DNA from 3 places in the Micromonospora sp. RL09-050-HVF-A genome. Region 2 is predicted to be linked to each of the others. Evidence: riboswitches for the same ligand, from Rfam matches in the RefSeq annotation. Region 2 holds a riboswitch; each other region holds the start of a gene.
The links. A riboswitch is a leader RNA that binds a small molecule or an ion and turns the genes downstream of it on or off. The one in region 2 is predicted to bind cobalamin.
Positions count from the first base shown of each region.

Region 1: linked by a shared signal. The riboswitch ahead of bluB (5,6-dimethylbenzimidazole synthase) and the one ahead of cobN (cobaltochelatase subunit CobN) in region 2 are both predicted to bind cobalamin.
Region 3: linked by a shared signal. The riboswitch ahead of J7462_RS08335 (ribonucleoside-diphosphate reductase subunit alpha) and the one ahead of cobN (cobaltochelatase subunit CobN) in region 2 are both predicted to bind cobalamin.

Region 1 is NZ_JAGKQP010000002.1:41,871-48,013, reverse strand. Features, by position in the region: gene J7462_RS00495 (amino acid adenylation domain-containing protein) at 1-1,764, opposite strand, end outside; gene J7462_RS00490 (kelch repeat-containing protein) at 2,566-3,627, shown strand; cobalamin riboswitch at 3,635-3,834, shown strand; gene bluB (5,6-dimethylbenzimidazole synthase) at 3,871-4,494, shown strand; gene J7462_RS00480 (hypothetical protein) at 4,934-5,368, shown strand; gene J7462_RS00475 (helix-turn-helix domain-containing protein) at 5,547-5,771, opposite strand; gene J7462_RS00470 (2Fe-2S iron-sulfur cluster-binding protein) at 5,748-6,143, shown strand, end outside.
Region 2 is NZ_JAGKQP010000002.1:1,260,918-1,267,060, reverse strand. Features, by position in the region: gene J7462_RS05890 (aldo/keto reductase) at 72-965, shown strand; gene J7462_RS05885 (hypothetical protein) at 1,097-1,432, shown strand; cobalamin riboswitch at 2,044-2,173, shown strand; gene cobN (cobaltochelatase subunit CobN) at 2,482-6,143, shown strand, end outside.
Region 3 is NZ_JAGKQP010000002.1:1,890,703-1,896,845, forward strand. Features, by position in the region: gene J7462_RS08325 (oxidoreductase) at 17-919, opposite strand; gene J7462_RS08330 (helix-turn-helix transcriptional regulator) at 1,048-1,935, shown strand; cobalamin riboswitch at 1,964-2,180, shown strand; gene J7462_RS08335 (ribonucleoside-diphosphate reductase subunit alpha) at 2,300-4,675, shown strand; gene J7462_RS08340 (ribonucleotide-diphosphate reductase subunit beta) at 4,729-5,706, shown strand; gene J7462_RS08345 (PIG-L family deacetylase) at 5,772-6,143, opposite strand, start outside.

The DNA of each region.
Region 1 (6,143 bases), 1.2 Mb from region 2:
CTCGGGAAGGCTGGCGAGCAGGTCGCTCGTGGTCAGCACCACGTGTGCGTCGGTGTCGTCGAGAATGAACTCCAGGCGGCCGACCGGGTGGTCGATGTCGAGGATCACGTACGCGGCACCCGCCTTGGCGACACCGAGGAACGCCACGAGGACGTCCAGGCCGCGATCCATCGCGACCCCCACCAGCTCTTCGTGTCTGACCCCGCACCGGTGCCTCAGGTGGGCGGCGAGGACGGCGGCACGTCGGTCCAGCTCCCCGTAGGTCAGCTCGACGCCCTCGAAGACCGCCGCGACGGAGTCGGGTGCCGCTGCGGCCCGTTCCGCGACGAGGACGTGCACGGGATCGGAGCGGACGGCGTCGTCCGGACCGCGACCCAGCCGCATCAACTCGGCCCGGTCGTCGGCGGACAGCAGGTCGATCTCGGACACCCTGATGCCGGGGTCGGCGGCCGCACCGGTCAGGACGCGCTCGATGTGGGTGAGCAGTTGGTCGATGCGCCACCGGGCGAACAGCTCCGTCGAATACTCCGCCGACACCCGCAGCTCGGTCGCCGACTCGGCGAAGGTCAGCGACAGGTCGAACCGGGAGTGCATCGTCTGCTGGTCGACCACACTGATGGTGGCTCCGGGCAGGTCGAGGGAGCCGCTGCCGGTCTCCTCGCTGAGCACCTGGAGAAGGACGTCGAACAACGGATTGCGGCTGGGGTCGCGGGGGACGGCAAGGCGGTCGACCACCCGCTCGAACGGCACGTCCTGAAGCTCGTAGGCCCGCAGGGAGGTGTCCTTGACCCGATCGAGCAGTTCGGCGAAGGTGGGCTTTCCGGACAGGTCCAGCCGCAGCACCACCGCGTTGACGAAGATGCCGACGACCTGTTCCAGGTCGGGATCGGACCGGCCGAGTGCGGTGGTGCCGACGGCGAGGTCCTCCTCACCGGTGTAACGGGACAGGACCACCCCGAGGGCCGCGGTCAGGAGCATCGACAGCGAGACCTTCTGCGACCGGGCGAGGTGGCGCGCGGTGGCACCGATCGATGCCGGAAAGACCCGGCTGAGGTGTTCGCCGCGGTGGACGGTGTACGGCGGTCGCGGGTGGTCCGCCGGCAGGTTCAACGCCGGCAGGCCCGACAGCTGGGACTTCCAGTAGGTGAGCTGCGCTTCGAAGGTGCCGTCTTCGAAGGCGACCCGCTGGGCCTTGACGAAATCGGCGTAGTCGGTGGCGGCCCGGCCGGCCGGGAGTTCGTGACCCTGCCGGATCGCCGCGTACGACCTGCGGATCTCGTCACTGATCAGGTTGATGGACCAGCCGTCACACACGATGTGGTGAATGACGATGGACAACAGGTGTCGTTCCGTTGCGACGCGGAACAGGCGGAACCTGTAGAGCGGGCCCACGGCCAGGTCGAACGGTGTCCGTGCCAGCGTGGTCGCCGCGTCGAGGGCACGTGTCTCCCCGAGTTCCCCCGCTGCGGTGGAGTCGTCGATCACGAGCGCCTGCTCCGGAGGAGCTGCGATGACCTGGTAGGGAACGCCGTCGTGCGCGTCGAAGCGCGCGCGGAGGATGTCGTGGTTCGCGACGACCCGGGTCATCGCGGTCTGTAGTGCCGAGTGATCCAGGTCGCCGTCGATCCGGTACAGCACGGCGACGTTGTACGTCGGTGTGCCGGGGGCGAGTTGGTCGAGAAACCACAACTGTTCCTGGGCGAACGACAGTGGCAGTTCAGCCGAATCCGTCGCGTGTGCCGAATTCACCGAGGCCTCGGTCACTACCTCTCCTTCCTACAGACACCCGCAATCTGTCGAAAAAGCGCAAACTCGTGTCGCGTAATCACAGAGATGTCAGTGCCCGGGAGCGAACCCGGCGCTGTTTCGCCACGAAGTGACCTACGGTGAATCAACTTGGACAGCGTCATCGGTCGGCGCCGGATATTGCTTCGATCTATTGCCACAGCTAGCGACCAGAGTATGACTGACGGTAACATTAGCGATGGGGTGCGTCAATACGTATTGCTGGCCGGCCGGAAGTTCGCCGGCGGGGGTTGCGGCTGATTTGAGCTGGTCCGCATGGCTCATGGTCAGGTGTCCGTAGCGCTGCCCATCATGGTGAACCGTCCCGTTTTCGGCGCAGTCGGCGGTCACTGCGCGTGGCGGACGCCCGGAGCGCGGTGCACCACCAGGATCCCGCCGGGGAACGGGGGCGGACCTGGCCGACCGGACAGCCCCGCAACGGCACGCCGACGCGCCGTCCGGCGTGGAGGCCGGACCGTCCTGCGGGATGCCGACCCCCTCACCACGGGCGGCAGCCGGCAATCACGGCGTCGCGTTCCCCGCCCGACGCCGGCACCACCCACGGCGCACGTGAGGAGAATTCCCTTCCGCATCGTGCGGACACGACCCCGAGTGGTGACCGGCGACAGCTTCCCGAACGAACACACAATCAGCCACGACACCATTCTCACCCTCGGGGGAAATTGGCAGGTTCTTCACGGCTGCCGCGTACGCCGGACTGCTAGCCTGCCGATCAGCGGAAAACGCCCGTCGACTCAGCGCGAAGGGAGCATCCCAGTCGTGACGACAATTCGCATTCTCGGCCACGCCGCACCATGGAGGACACTGTTCCTCGCCATTGCCGTCGCGGTGGCCCAACTGCCGGCACCCGTCGCCGGTGCCGCCGCCAGGGGCGACCGACCCGCCCTCCGTTGGCGGGCCGACGACGCGCTGTCGAGTTCCCGCTTCGCGCTGGCGGCGGCCACGGCGCCGGACGGGTCGATCTTCGCGATCGGGGGTGCCGACGCAGCTTCGGTCACCACGGTGGTGGAGGTCTACACGCCTCGGACGCGGCGGTGGAGGGCCGGCCCGTCGCTGCCCCGGCCCCGGTACCGCCATGCGGCGGCCACCGGCGGGGACGGGCGCGTCTACGCGATCGGCGGCAGCTCTCCCGGTGCCGAGGGAGCGTTCCTCAGCTCCGTGCTCGCCCTGACGCCGGGCGACGACCACTGGGTGCCCGTCGCGTCGATGCCCAGCGGACGGCAACTGCTCGCCGCGACGGCCGGCACCGACGGCCGGGTCTACGCCGTCGGCGGGGACCGTCGCGACTCGCTGTCCACCCTGGAGGTCTACGAGCCGACGGTGGACCGGTGGACCACCGCGGCGTCGATGCCCACGCCGCGCTACGAGATGGGGGTGACCGGCGGACCAGACGGGCGGATCTACGCGATCGGCGGCTGCGGGGACGGCGTCCTGAACGTCCTCGACGTCGTCGAGGCGTACTCGCCCACCACCGACACCTGGGCGACTCTCGCGCCGCTTCCCAGCCGGCGGTGTCTGGTCGACGCCACGACCGGCCCGGACGGCCGGATCTATGCGACAGGTGGCTGTGAACTGGTCACCGACCCTTCGGGAAGACCTGTCGACTGCGTGGACACCACCCGGGTGGACGCGTACTCACCCGACACCGGCACCTGGGCGACGGTCACCGGCACCACCACCGCCCATCGTGAAGGCGCGGCGGTCACCAGCGGCAGGAGGATCTTCGCGATCGGCGGGCACACCGCCGGGGTGGAGTCCGCGCGGGTGACCGCCCGCCGCCCGCCGGGGGCGTGGCCGGCCTGCGTCACCGGCACGGGTTAGCATCGGCGGCGGCATGATCGTGCGAGGTGCCCCGCGGGTGCGGGGAGAATCGGGAAGCCGGTGTGATTCCGGCACGGGCCCGCCGCGGTGACCGGGGAGCGACCGTCCAGGCGCGAGGAGCGCAGCCACTGGCCGTACGGCTGGGAAGGCGGACGGGTTGGCGTCGATCCGGGAGTCCGAAGACCGGCCTCGCGTCGACCGCCCGCCCGTCCGGGGTGGGCCGAGCGCAGCGGGAGCCTGCCTGTGGAACTCTACGACGCCATCCACCGCCGCCGGGACGTCCGGGCCCAGTTCACCGGGGAACCGGTGCCGGACGGCGCCCTGCACCGGATCCTGGACGCCGCGCACGCCGCACCCAGCGTCGGCTACTCACAGCCGTGGGACTTCGTCCTGGTCCGGGACCCTGCCATCCGTCGTCGGTTCCACCGGCACGTACAGGCCGAGCGGGCGACGTTCGCCGCCACCCTGGACGGCGCGGCGGCCGAACGGTTCGCGGGCATCAAGATCGACGGGGTGTTGGAGTCGACGCTGTCGGTCGTCGTCACGTACGACCCGCAGCGTGGGGGCCCGGCCGTGCTCGGGCGGCACGCCATCGCCGACGCCGGTCTCTACTCGGTCTGCCTGGCCATCCAGAATCTCTGGCTCGCCGCCACCGCCGAAGGGCTGGGCGTCGGGTGGGTCTCCTTCTACCGGGAGTCGTTCCTGGCCGGGCTGCTGGGCGCACCGGCCGGCATCCGGCCGGTGGCCTGGCTCTGCGTCGGGCCGGTCACCCACCTGGAGTCCGTGCCCGACCTGGAACGGCACGGGTGGCGTCGACGCCGACCTCTCGCCGAGGCGATCCACCACGACCGTTGGTTGCACAGCTGAATCCCCATTTTCCATCGTGGATGACAGCGCGCCTCGTCGCTGCAACACTGTTTTCGGTCGATCCCCCGCCAACTTCCTGAGTGCCCACTGATGGATTTTGACAGCGATGGGACAGCCATTGGATCTGCACAGGGTAGTAATCAGCCATCCTGAATCCTGCCCGAGACAGGTTGACTTCATTGTCACCGACGACCGGCACGGCACCGCCGCTGCACCGGCGGCCTTCCCCGCCGGACTTCGCTTCGGGGTTCACCGGTGACGCGAGGCGGTCGTTGTCGCCGCGGGTCACGGCGACCGATGGCAGCTCACGGAGAAACCAGCCCCGAGCGCCCGCCTGACTGCGGTCGGATGTCCCCCGGGCCGACGAACACAGCCTCGACGAGCGCGCTGAGTACGCCGACTCATGCCTGGTCGGGTCGGACCATCCACGCTGGACCACGTGACTTCTGAGGCGGCCGGTGCACGTCGGTGGGGTGGCCCGATCGTGGGGCTCCTGGTCCTGGTCTGGATCGGCGGGCTGATCGCGGCAGCCGTGTGGTGGCTGAGCATCGGCTTGGCGCAGTGGAACGCCAACTACGACGGCCGGCCCGACGAGCTGGTGGGCCTCGGACGCCAGGCGAGCCTGGCCCTACTGGTCGCCGCGTTGGTGGCGATCGCCGGCCCGGCAGTCATCGCGCTCGTCGCGTACCGGCTGCGGCTGGTCCGAACCGCGATCGTCTTCCTGGTGCTGACCGTCGTGATCGCCGTGCCCGCCCTACCGTTCGCCGCATCCGTCGGGCGGGGTCTCACTCCGGTGCCGGCAGACACGACGCCCGGCCCGCCAGGGCACTGCGTGGAACTCAGCGGCGGCGACAACCGCTGCCCGGGCGGCTGACGGGAGCGGGAGCAGCAGGGTGTGCCGGGATGACCGGGCAGGCGGCCCACCCGGAAACGACGGAAGGACCGGGGTGGTGCTGGCTTCCATCCGTCGAGGTGCCGGCCTGGCGTCGACCTGTCGGGAGTACGCGGGTCTCGACCATCACCCCGTGACAGGATCCGCCCGCCCTCCTTGCCTACTGGTCGTGACGGGCCTTGACCGCAGCCGTACGCAGCGCATCGATCGCACCCATGTTCAGCTCGGCCCAGCGTTTGAGCTCGCGCAACGGACCGACGAGCGTGTCGCCGAGCGCTGTCAACGAGTAGTGCACGGCGGGCGGACTCGTGGGTTCCACCCAGCGGCGGGCGAGGCCGGCGCCTTCGAGTTGACGCAGGGTGTGGGTGAGCATCTTCTGGGACACACCCGGCATGCGGCGGCGCAGCGCGGCACGAGCCGGACGACGTTCGTCGGTGGCGTCGCCGGGTTCGCCCACGTCCAGTCCCCCACGCGGATCTCGTCCGCCCTCCCCGAGGCCGACGCCTCCCCCGGGCCGACGTCGATGTTCTTCCTGCTGCCTGGAGTCGGCGAGGTCCTGCGTGTCAACGGCACGGTCACCTCCCAGCGGCGAGCACGGACCACGGTGGTGATCAGGCAGGCGTGGGTCCACTGCGCGCAGGCCATCCTCCGGTCCGGCCTGTGGCAGCCACCCACCCAGCAGACCGCGTCGGCCCCGCAGATCGCCCTCGACGAGCCGCTGGGGGCACCCGGTGTGGCCGAGTTCCTCGCCGCAGCG
Region 2 (6,143 bases):
GTTCCCGGCCCGCACCGGTATCGGGTGCGCGGCCGTTACGCCGGGTCGTCGCCGCTGGCTAGGGTCGCCGGATGCCAACTGAGATCACCGCCGCAGCGGCGGGCCGCTGGACCCTGGGCGACCGCACCGTGCACCGGATGGGCTTCGGCTCGATGCGGCTCACCGCCCACCCCGACCGGGACCGGGCGCTGCGCGTCCTGCGCCGGGCCGTCGAACTGGGCGTCGACCACATCGACACCGCCGCGTTCTACGTCTCGCCGGGCGGCACCCTGAAGGTCGGCACCGGCCCCGCCCGGTACGCCACCGAACTGATCCGTGCCGCCCTCGCCCCGTACCCGGAAGGGCTGGTCATCGTCACCAAGGTCGGCTTCCGGGCCGACCCGACGACCGGCACGCGCGAGGAGGCCAGCCCGGCGCAGCTGCGCGCCCAGGTTGAGGAGAACCTGCGTCGGCTCGGCCGCGACCACCTCGACCTGGTCAACCTGCGGATCGTCAAGCGGCCCGCGCCGGACTCCGTGGCCGAACGCTTCGGTGCGCTGGCCGAGCTGCGCGACGCCGGTCTGATCCGGCACCTGGGCCTGTCCAACGTCCGCGTCGACCACCTCGACGAGGCGCAGACCATCGCCCCGGTGGTCTGCGTGCAGAACAACTACGCCCTGGACAACCGCGGCGACCAGGACGCCATGGTCCGCGAGTGCGGTGCCCGGGGGATCGCCTACGTGCCGTTCTTCTCCCTGACCGGCGTCAACCGCGAAGGCGGGGCACGTACCGACCACGACGCGGCCGTACGCGCCGTCGCCCGCGCCCACGACGCCACCCCGCAGCAGGTACGCCTCGCCTGGACGCTGCACCAGGGCCCGCACGTGCTGGCCATCCCCGGTACCGGTGACCCGGCCCACCTCGCCGAGAACGTCGCAGCCGCCGCGCTGCGACTCACCCCCGACGAGCTGGCCGCCCTGGGCTGAACGGTCCCGGGCGTGGCGCGTACGCCCTGGGGCGTCGAGGTCTGCCCCGTCCAGCCGGTTGTCACCGGGCTCGCAGCGCCCTGCCAGGCAGGGGTGTTCCACTGGAGGGACGCCGAGGAGAGGACGGGCAGATGGGCTGGTTCAGCCGACGGACCCGGGCTGACGAGGGCATCCCGACCAAGCTCGATCGGGAGGCCACCCGGGACGACCTGACCGCGTTGGCGGACTTCGTGGCCGCCCACCGGGGGGTGGAGTTCTATCTCGAACCCGAGACGACCGCCACCGACACCACAGTGGTGGCGATCGCGCACGACGGGGAGTGGATCCGCCGCCGCACCGGCTCCCCACGTACGGCGGCGAAGCTGGCCCACCGGCACGCGGTGCCCCTCTACGAGGCGGCGAAGACCGGATACCCGGAGCGGATGCGGGCCTGGAACCGGACCCACCCCGAGCGTCGCCTCCGTTGACCCCTCAGCCGCTGCGTAGAGGGTGGCCAGGGGTCTGCGGGGTGGGTGTCTGTGGGGGCGGGCCGTGGGGTGCGGCCGTGGTGGTGGGCGCGGCCGTTGGCCGCGCCGGCGGCTGCGGGCCAGGGGTGTGTGGGTATGTCGTCGCGGGCCCTTTCGAGCTGATGACGGTGACGGATCGGTCCCCCCGGGTGGGACGGCCCGGCCCGACGCCCGTCCGGTCGGGTCGGACCGTGCCGACCCCGAGTCGTTGACGTCATCAGCTCGACAGGGTGCGAGAGAGGTGTTCCGACCGCCAGGGACGGTCGGTCCCGGGACGGTCGGTCCCGGGACGGTCGGTCCCGGGATGGGTGCCTCGATCGGCTCCGCACCGGCTGGTGGCGGCCGGCGGACCTCCCTCAGGCGGGTTGCGGGTCGCCTCGGAGGATCTGCGGGTGCGCCGCACGGGGCGGCTGCGGGTCGGCCGTCGGGCGGGGCCGGACCCACCCGTGGGATGCGCGGGGCGGGCGGCTGCCGGCCTCGCCACAGGGGTCGATCGGTGCCGTCGCGGGGCCGGTGGCCACCGTTGACCTCGGGGTGAGGAGTATGGCAGCATTCGCGGCCTGACGGCAGTGAAGGAAGTCGGTGCGATTCCGACGCGGTCCCGCCACTGTCACCGGGGAGCGATCCCCCCTCGTGAGTCACGACCGTGCGTGCACGGTTGGAAGGCCGGGGGTGAGCGTCGATCCGGGAGCCAGGATACTTCGGCCGTCGGAGAACCCCAGGGCGTGGACACCCGAGGAGGACCCGATGACGCACAGCGTCACTGCCGACCCCATCACGGTCGGTGATTTCTGCATCACCGTCGAGCCCGCGCCGCCGCGTGCTCCCACCTCTCCCACCGTCGCCGGCCGCCGCCGGGGCGGTCGGCCTGCCACGTACCGCTGACGGCCGGTCCGGGTACCCCGCCGCAGGCGGGTGCGTCGTACCTCCGCCGCCGCTGACCGGCGTCCCTCCCGCCCCGCTCGGCCCGGCCCTGTGGTCGAGCCGGACGTCACTCTCCGGAGCCGAACGTGCGCATCCTGCTGCTGTCCACCGCCGACACCGATCTGCTCGCCGCCCGGGCCAGCGCCGCCGACTACCGGCTCGCCAACCCCACCCGGGTCGACGTGGACGCCGTGCCGGCCCTGCTCGACGGGGTCGACCTGGCCGTCGTACGGCTGCTCGGTGGTCGGCAGGCGTGGCCGGACGGCCTCGCGGCGGTGCTCGGCTCCGGCGTCCCCACGATCGTGCTCGGCGGCGAGGCGGTGCCCGACGCGGAGCTGATGGCGGCCTCCACGGTGACCTCCGGGGTGGCCACCGAAGCCCTGTCCTACCTGGTCGAGGGGGGTGCGGCAAACCTCGCCCAGCTGGCCCGGTTCCTGTCCGACACGGTCCTGCTCACCGGTGAGGGCTTCGACCCGCCCACCCCCACCCCGCCGTACGGCATTCTCGACCGTCGACCCCCGACCGCCCCGGTCGACCCGACCGCCCCGGTCGACCCGACCGCCCCGGTCGACCCGATCGACCCGGCGGAACCGGCGGCCGGGCCGGACGGGCGGCGGGCGGACGGCGACGGGCGGCCCACGGTGGGCATCGTGTTCTACCGGGCGCACGCGCTGGCCGGCAACACCGACTTCGTGCACACCCTGGCCGACGCGGTCGACGCGGCCGGGGGGAACCCGCTGCCGATCTACTGCGGATCGCTGCGCGGGCTCACCCCCGGTGCCGGGCCGCTGGACCTCTTCGCCCGCTGCGACGCGCTCGTCGTCACCGTCCTCGCCGCCGGGGGGACGGTCGCCGCCGACGCCTCCGGTGGCGGCGACGAGGACGCCTGGGACGTCGGCGCGCTCGCCGCCCTCGACGTGCCGGTGATCCAGGCGCTCTGCCTCACCAGCACCCGGGACCAGTGGGCCGGCAGCGACGCCGGACTGTCCCCGTTGGACGCGGCGATGCAGGTGGCGATCCCCGAGTTCGACGGCCGGATCGTCACCGTGCCGTTCTCGTTCAAACGCATCGACGCCGACGGGCTGTCGGTCTACGCCGCCGACGCCGAGCGGGCCGCCCGGGTCGCCGGGATCGCCGTCCGACAGGCCCGGCTGCGGCACCTGCCCCCCGCCGACAGGCGGCTGGCGATCGTGCTCAGCTCCTACCCGACGAAGCACTCCCGGGTCGGCAACGCCGTCGGCCTGGACACCCCCGCCTCGGCGGTACGCCTGCTCGCCGCCCTCGCCGCCGCCGGATACCACCTCGGTGACGCGCCCCCGCCCACCGACGGGGACGCCCTGATCCACGCACTGATCGCCGCCGGTGGTCACGACGTCGAGTGGCTCACCCCGCAACAGTTGTCCGCCGCCGAGGCCCGGGTGCCGGGGGAGACCTACCGGCGCTGGTTCGACCAGGTGCCGGCCGACCTGCGGGACCGGATGCGGGAACACTGGGGTGAGCCACCCGGCCAGCTCTACACCGACGACGGTGACATCGTCCTGGCCGGGCTGCGGTTCGGCAACGTCACCCTGCTGATCCAGCCGCCGCGCGGCTTCGGTGAGAACCCGATCGCCATCTACCACGACCCCGACCTGCCACCCAGCCACCACTACCTCGCCGCGTACCGGTGGCTGGCCGCGCCGGTCGCCGACGGCGGCTTCGGTGCCGACGCGGTGGTGCACCTCGGCAAACACGGCACCCTGGAATGGCTGCCCGGCAAGGGCCTCGGCCTGGCCGCCGACTGCGCCCCCGACGCCGTCCTCGGCGACCTGCCGCTGGTCTACCCGTTCATCGTCAACGACCCCGGCGAGGGCACCCAGGCCAAGCGGCGGGCGCACGCCGTCGTCGTCGACCACCTGGTGCCCCCGATGGCCCGCGCCGAGGCCTACGGCGACCTGGCGAAACTCGAACAACTGCTGGACGAGTACGCCACCGTGCAGGCCCTCGACCCGGCGAAGGTGCCGGTGGTCCGGGGGCAGATCTGGGAGCTGGTGCGCGTCGCCGAACTGCACCACGACCTGCACACCGAGGCGATGCCCGACGCCGACGACTTCGACGACTTCGTGCTGCACCTCGACGGTTACCTGTGCGAGGTCAAGGACGTGCAGATCCGCGACGGGCTGCACATCCTGGCCGAGGTGCCCACCGGTGAGCCCCGGGTGAACCTCGTCCTCGCCGTGCTGCGCGCCCCCCAGGTGTGGGGCGGCGCCCAGGCCCTGCCCGGCCTGCGTCAGGCCCTCGCCGCCAGCTATGACCTCGACGAGCAGGCGCTGCTCGCCGAGCCCGGGGCGCGGGTGGCGGTGCCGGCGGCGCTGACCGACGTCGTCGACGGGCCGTCGGTCACCGCCGCCGACGCGGTGGACCTGATCGAAGGGCTGGCCCGGCGGCTCGTCCTCGGCATGGAGACCCTCGGTTGGGACCCCGCCCGGGTCGACGAGGTGGTCACCGAGGTGACCGGTGGGTCCTGCCCCGACGCCGCCGAGGTGCTGCGGTTCGCCGCCCGCGAGGTGGTGCCCCGGCTGGACCGCACCACCGACGAGATCACCCACACCCTCGGCGCGCTCGACGGCCGGTTCGTGCCCCCCGGTCCGTCCGGGTCGCCCACCCGGGGGCTGGTCAACGTGCTGCCCACGGGCCGCAACTTCTACTCCGTCGACCCGAAGGCGATCCCCAGCCGCAACGCCTGGGACGTCGGGGTCGCGCTGGCCGACTCGCTACTCGCCCGCTACCTCGCCGACACCGGCGAGTACCCGCGGTCGGTCGGGCTGACCGTGTGGGGCACCAGCGCCATGCGTACCCAGGGTGACGACATCGCCGAGGTGCTGGCCCTGCTCGGCTGCCGGCCGGTGTGGGACGACCGGTCGCGGCGGGTCACCGGCGTCGAGGTGGTGCCGGTGGCGGAACTGGGCCGGCCCCGGGTCGACGTCACGGTCCGCATCTCGGGCTTCTTCCGGGACGCGTTCCCGCACGTCGTCGCCCTCCTCGACGACGCGGTACGGCTGGTCGCCGCCCTCGACGAGCCGGCCGGGGACAACTACCTGCGCGCGCACGTGGCCGCCGACCTCGCCACCCACGGCGACGAGCGGCGGGCCACCGCCCGGATCTTCGGCTCCAAGCCCGGGGCGTACGGGGCGGGGCTGCTGCCGCTGATCGACGCCCGGAACTGGCGCACCGACGCCGACCTGGCCGAGGTGTACGCCGTCTGGGGTGGCTACGCCTACGGCCGGGGCCTGGACGGGCGGGAGGCGCGGGCCGACATGGAACGGTCCTTCGCCCGGATCGCGGTGGCGGCCAAGAACCAGGACACCCGCGAGCACGACATCGTCGACTCCGACGACTATTTCCAGTACCACGGTGGGATGGTGGCGATGGTGCGGCACCTGACCGGGGCCGCCCCGGCCGCCTATGTGGGCGACTCGGCGATGCCGCACGACGTGCGCACCCGCACCCTCGGCGAGGAGACCCGGCGGGTGTTCCGGGCCCGGGTGGTCAACCCGAAGTGGATCGCCGCGATGCGCCGGCACGGCTACAAGGGCGCGTTCGAGCTGGCCGCCACCGTGGACTACCTGTTCGGCTACGACGCCACCGCCGGTGTCGTCGACGACTGGATGTACGAGCGCCTCGCCGAGGCGTACCTGTTCGACGGGGAGACCCGGGAGTTCCTGGAACGGTCCAACCCGTGGGCGCTGCGCGGCATCACCGAGCGGTT
Region 3 (6,143 bases), 630 kb from region 2:
CTAGTGCGACCCTGCGTCAGAGATAGCTCACGCCGGTCAGTTCCTCGGCCGCCGTCCACAGCCGCCGGCCGACAGCGGGATCGGTGGCCTCCGGGCTGGCCCGCACCTCGGTGACCGGACCCCAGGTCTGGAAGAGCCGGGCCGGGCCGAAGAACTGGCCGCCCCGGACCGCCGGGTCGGTGGCGGCGCGCAGCTGGGGCAGCGCACCCCACTCCACCGGCTGGGTGGCCAGCAGGCCGAGCCAGGCGACCACCCGGCCACGCCGGCCCCGGTGGGCCATGGCCCGGGGGGTCAGGTTGGTGCGGGTGACACCGGGATGGGCCAGCACGCTGAGCACCGGTGCTCCGGCGGCGCGCAGCCGCCGGTCCAGCTCGACGCCGAAGACGGTGGTGGCGAGCTTGGACCGGCCGTACGCGGCGGCGCCCCGGTAGCCGCGCTCGCCCATCAGGTCGGCGAAGTCCAGGTGCGCGTTGCGGTGGGTGATCGAGCTGAGGTGGACCACCCGGGCCGCCCGCGCGGCGGCCAGGTTGTCCAGCAGCAGACCGGTCAGCGCGAAGTGGCCCAGCAGGTTGGTGGCGAGGTGCAGCTCGTGGCCGTCGACACTGGTGCGGCGCGGGCCGAGCAGCACCGCACCGGCGTTGTTGACCAGCAGGTCGATCCTCGGATGGGCGGCGGCCAGTCCCGCCGCGAACGCCCGGACCGAGGCGAGGGAGGCGAGGTCCAGCTCACGTACCTCGACGTTCCCGCCGATGCGCCTGCCGGCCTGCCGGCCGGCGGCGGTGTCGCGGACGGCGAGCACGACGTGCGCACCACGGTGGGCCAGCGCGGTGGCGGTGACCAGGCCGAGGCCCGAGTTCGCGCCGGTCACCACGGCGGTACGGCCGTGCTGGTCGGGGATGTGGTCGGCGGTCCAGGTCATCTGCTGCTCCTGAGCGGTCGGGGTGGGGACGCCGACGTTAGGGGCCACCCGGCCGGGCTCGGTCGTTCCCGGTCGCCTAGGTCCCGCAGTCCTACCCACCCCGGTCCGGGCCGCGTCACACTGGCCCCATGACCCATCCGTACGCCCGCGAACTCGGTGACTTCCTGCGCGCCCGACGCGGCCGGCTGCACCCCCGCGACGTCGGCCTGGAGCCGGGCGGGCGACGCCGGGTCACCGGGCTGCGCCGCGAGGAGCTGGCGCTGCTGGCCGGGTTGAGCACCGACTACTACCAGCGGATGGAGCAGGGCCGGGAGGTCCGCCCGTCCGACCACGTGCTGGACGCGCTCGCCGCCGCGCTCGCCCTCGACGACGAGGAACGCCGGCACCTGTTCACCCTGGCCCGCGCCGCCCGCCGGCCGGTACCGGCCCGGGTGGACCACGGCCCGGAGCGGGTGCCGGAGAGCACCCGACGGCTGCTGCGGGTGCTGGACACCCCGGCGGTGGTGCTCGGCCGCCACCTGGACCTGCTCGCCTGGAACCGGTGGGCGGTGGCGCTGCTCGGCGATCCGGCGGACCTCCCGCCGGGCCGGCTCAACATGCTGCTGCTGATGTTCGACGAGGCGGCGTCCCCGGTGCGGCGCTGCGCGTCCTGGGAGCAGCAGGCACTGGACTACATCGGCATGATGCGTGCCGCCGTCGCCACCGACCCCACCCATCCCCGGGCCACCGCGATCGTCGGTGAGCTGAGCATCCGCAGCGCCGAGTTCCGGCGGCTGTGGTCGCGGCACGACGTGCGCGGGTCGGTCAGCGGCACCAAGACCTTCCAGGTCCCCGGGGTCGGTGACATCGTCCTGGACTGGGACACCTACCCGCTGCCCGGCAACCCCGGCCCGGTCCTGCTGGTCTTCACCGCCGAGCCCGGCAGCGCCGACGCGGACGCCCTGCGGCTGCTGGCGTCACTGCGGGCCACCGACCGGTCGGAGGAGAGTTATCTGACACGCCGACGCGACATCTAGTGTTGCCTCTCCCCCATCCACGCCATATATGGTGTGCCACGCAGCTGGTTCGACCGGGCCCGGTGGTCCGGTCGAGGCAACAGGGAACCCGGTGGAAATCCGGGACTGCCCCGCAGCGGTAAGTGGGAACGACCGCCGTCATCGAGCACTGGACCGCCAGGTCTGGGAAGCGACGGCCAGTAGGCGACCGGCGACCCCGGTCACGCCCGCGAGTCCGAAGACCTGCCAGTGCGCCGTGCGCTGCTGCGCGCGGCGGTCGGAGGTCGCGCGGGACGACCGACGCCAGCACCCGGGCCGGCCGTCGTGCCGTGCCCGTTGGCGTTCTCCCGCGTCCGATGGCCATCGGTGACAGCGAGGAGAGGTCATGACGAACGTAGCGGAGCGCCCACCGTCCGAGGTCGACGGCGCGGAGTCACGCCGGCCGGCGATGCGGGTACGCAAGCGCGACGGCGACACCGAGCCGGTCGACGTCAACCGGATCGTCACGGCCGTCGCCCGGTGGGCCACCGACCTGGACGAGGTCGATCCGCTGCGGGTGGCCACCAGGACGATCAGCGGCCTCTACGACGGGGCGACCACGGCCGAGCTGGACAAGCTGTCGATCCAGACGGCGGCGGAGCTGATCGGCACGGAGCCGCAGTACTCCCGGCTGGCGGCCCGGCTGCTGGCCGCGTACGTGGACGAGGAGGTCCGCGGGCAGGCGGTGGAGAGCTTCAGCCAGTCCATCCGGTACGCCCACGGCCTCGGCCTGATCGCCGACGACACGGCGGCATTCGTGGCCCGGCATGCCCGGCAGCTCGACGACGCCGTCGACCCGGCCGGTGACCTGCGGTTCGAGTATTTCGGGCTGCGGACGGTGGCCGACCGCTACCTGCTGCGGCACCCGCAGTCGCGGCTGGTGGTGGAGACCCCGCAGTTCTGGCTGCTGCGGGTGGCCTGCGGGCTGTCCACCACGCCCGACGAGGCGGTCGGGTTCTACCGGCTGATGTCGTCGCTTGCCTACCTGCCGAGCTCCCCGACGTTGTTCAACTCGGGCACCCGGCACACCCAGATGTCGTCGTGTTTCCTGGTCGACTCGCCGCGCGACGAGCTGGACTCGATCTACGAGCGCTACCACCAGGTGGCGAAGCTGTCGAAGTTCTCCGGCGGCATCGGCATCTCCTTCACGCGGGTGCGGGGCCGGGGCGCGCTGATCCGGGGCACCAACGGCCGGTCCAACGGGATCGTGCCGTTCCTCAAGACCCTCGACGCCGGGGTGGCGGCGGTCAACCAGGGCGGCCGGCGCAAGGGCGCCGCCTGCGTCTACCTGGAACCCTGGCACCCGGACGTCGAGGAGTTCCTGGAGTTGCGGGACAACACCGGTGAGGAGGCCCGGCGTACCCACAATCTCAACCTCGCCAACTGGATCCCCGACGAGTTCATGCGCCGGGTCGAGGCCGACGGCGACTGGTCGCTGATCGACCCGTCGGACGCCCCCGAGCTGCCCGACCTGTACGGCGAGGACTTCGACGCCGCGTACCGGGTCGCGGAGAAGAAGGCGGTCCGCACGGTGAAGGCCCGGGACCTGTACGGGCGGATGATGCGCACCCTGGCACAGACCGGCAACGGGTGGATGACGTTCAAGGACCCGTCGAACCGGCTGTCCAACCAGACCGGCGTGCCGGGCAACACGATCCACCTGTCCAACCTGTGCACCGAGATCCTGGAGGTCAACAGCGACACCGAGACGGCGGTGTGCAACCTCGGCTCGGTCAACCTCGGCGCGCACCTCACCGGCGACGGCGTCGACTGGGACAAGCTGCGCGCAACGGTCCGGACGGCGGTGGTGTTCCTGGACCGGGTGATCGACATCAACTACTACCCGGCCGAGCAGGCGGCGGCGTCGAACCCGCGCTGGCGGCCCGTCGGGCTGGGGCTGATGGGTTTGCAGGACGCGTTGTTCGCGCTGCGGCTGCCGTTCGACTCGGCCGGGGCCCGGGAGTTGTCCACCCGGGTCCAGGAGGAGATCTTCCTGACCGCCCTGGAGACCTCGGCCGGCCTGGCCGAACGGTTCGGCGCGCACCCGGCGTACCCGCAGACCAGGGCGGCCCGGGGTGACCTGCACCCGGACCTGTGGGGGGTCGAGCCCACCCAGACCGCGCGGTGGGCGGCGCTGCGCACCCGGATCGCGGCGCACGGCCTGCGCAACTCGCTGCTCGTGGCGATCGCCCCGACCGCCACGATCGCGTCGATCGCCGGCTGCTACGAGTGCATCGAGCCGCAGGTGTCCAACCTGTTCAAGCGGGAGACCATGTCCGGGGAGTTCCTCCAGATCAACACCTATCTGGTACGCGAGCTGAAGGCGCGCGGCCTGTGGACGTCGGAGATCCGCGACCAGATCAAGCGGGCCGAGGGTTCGGTGCAGGGCATCGTCGACCTGCCCGTCGAGGTGCGGGAGTTGTTCCGGACCGCGTGGGAGCTGCCGCAGCGGGCGCTGATCGACCTGGCCGCCGCGCGGGCGCCGTACATCGACCAGTCGCAGTCGCTGAACCTGTTCCTCAGCGCGCCGACCATCGGCAAGTTGTCCTCGATGTACCTGTACGCCTGGAAGTCCGGGCTGAAGACCACCTACTACCTGCGGTCGCGTCCGGCGACCCGGATCCAGCAGGCCACCGTCACCGTCGCCCCGGTCGTGGCGGCCGACGCCGAGGCGTTGGCCTGTTCCCTGGAGAACCCCGAGAGCTGCGAGGCGTGCCAGTGACCACCGTCGACGAACCCCGCACCGCCGGGCGGCAGCTGCTGCTCGACCCCGGCATGGACCTCACCCTGCGGCCGATGCGCTACCCGCACTTCTTCGACCGGTTCAAAGACGCCATCCGCAACACCTGGACGGTGGAGGAGGTCGACCTGCACTCCGACCTGGCCGACCTGGAGCGGCTGTCCCCGGCCGAGCGGCACCTGGTGTCCCGGTTGGTGGCGTTCTTCGCCACCGGTGACACGATCGTCGCCAACAACCTGGTGCTCAACCTCTACCAGCACGTCAACTCTCCCGAAGGCCGGCTCTACCTGTCCCGGCAGCTGTTCGAGGAAGCCGTGCACGTGCAGTTCTACCTGAACCTGCTCGACACGTACGTCCCCGACGAGCAGGAGCGGTTCGCCGCGTTCGCCGCGATCGAGAACATCCCGTCGATCCGGCGCAAGGCCGAGTTCTGCTTCCGCTGGATCGACTCGGTCTTCGAGCTGCGGGAGCTGCGTACCCGGGCGGACCGGCGGGCGTTCCTGCTCAACCTGATCTGCTTCGCCGCCTGCATCGAGGGGCTGTTCTTCTACGGCGCGTTCGCCTACGTCTACTTCCTGCGGTCCCGGGGTCTGCTCAACGGGTTGGCGTCGGGCACCAACTGGGTGTTCCGCGACGAGTCGATGCACATGGCGTTCGCCTTCGACGTGGTGGAGACCGCCCGGCGGGAGGAGCCGGACCTGTTCGACGCCGACCTGGAACGGCAGGTCACCGAGATGCTCGCCGAGGCCGTCGAGTGTGAGGTGCAGTTCGCCGAGGACCTGCTCGACCAGGGCGTGTCGGGGCTGTCGCTCACGGACATGCGGGCCTACCTGGAGCATGTCGCCGACCGGCGGCTCACCCAGCTCGGCATCGCGCCACGCTACGGCGCGCAGAACCCGTTCGCGTTCATGGAGCTACAGGACGTGCAGGAGCTGTCGAACTTCTTCGAGCGGCGGGTGTCGGCGTACCAGGTGGGGGTCAGCGGCAGCGTCACCTTCGACGACGACTTCTGACCGGCGCGGCCGGGGCCCGGTCCGGTGGTCACACACCCCCACCGGACCGGGCCTCGGCCGTCCGCTCAGGGGCCGGCGTTGCCGAACACCTCGATCTCGGCGAGGCCGACGTTGACGGTGCCGCCGCCGACCCCGGTGACGGTGAGCGTGACGCTGGTCACCGTCTTCGCCGCCGGGAGGATGACCTCCGTCGGGCCGCCGCCGTTGTCCAGGGCGCCGACGGCCGTGGAGGTGCCGTCGCTGAACAGCAGGGTGCCGCCGGTGATCTGGTCGTTGGGGTTGGGCCGGTCGTAGAGGACGACCCGGCGGACGGTGCGCGGGCCCGACCAGCTCAGGGTGAGCTGGGTGCCGACCCCGCCGAAGACGGTCGCCCACTCCCGGGTCGGGTCGTCGGGCCAGCCGGCGATCACCCCGTCGACGGCCTTGGCCGCCGTCTG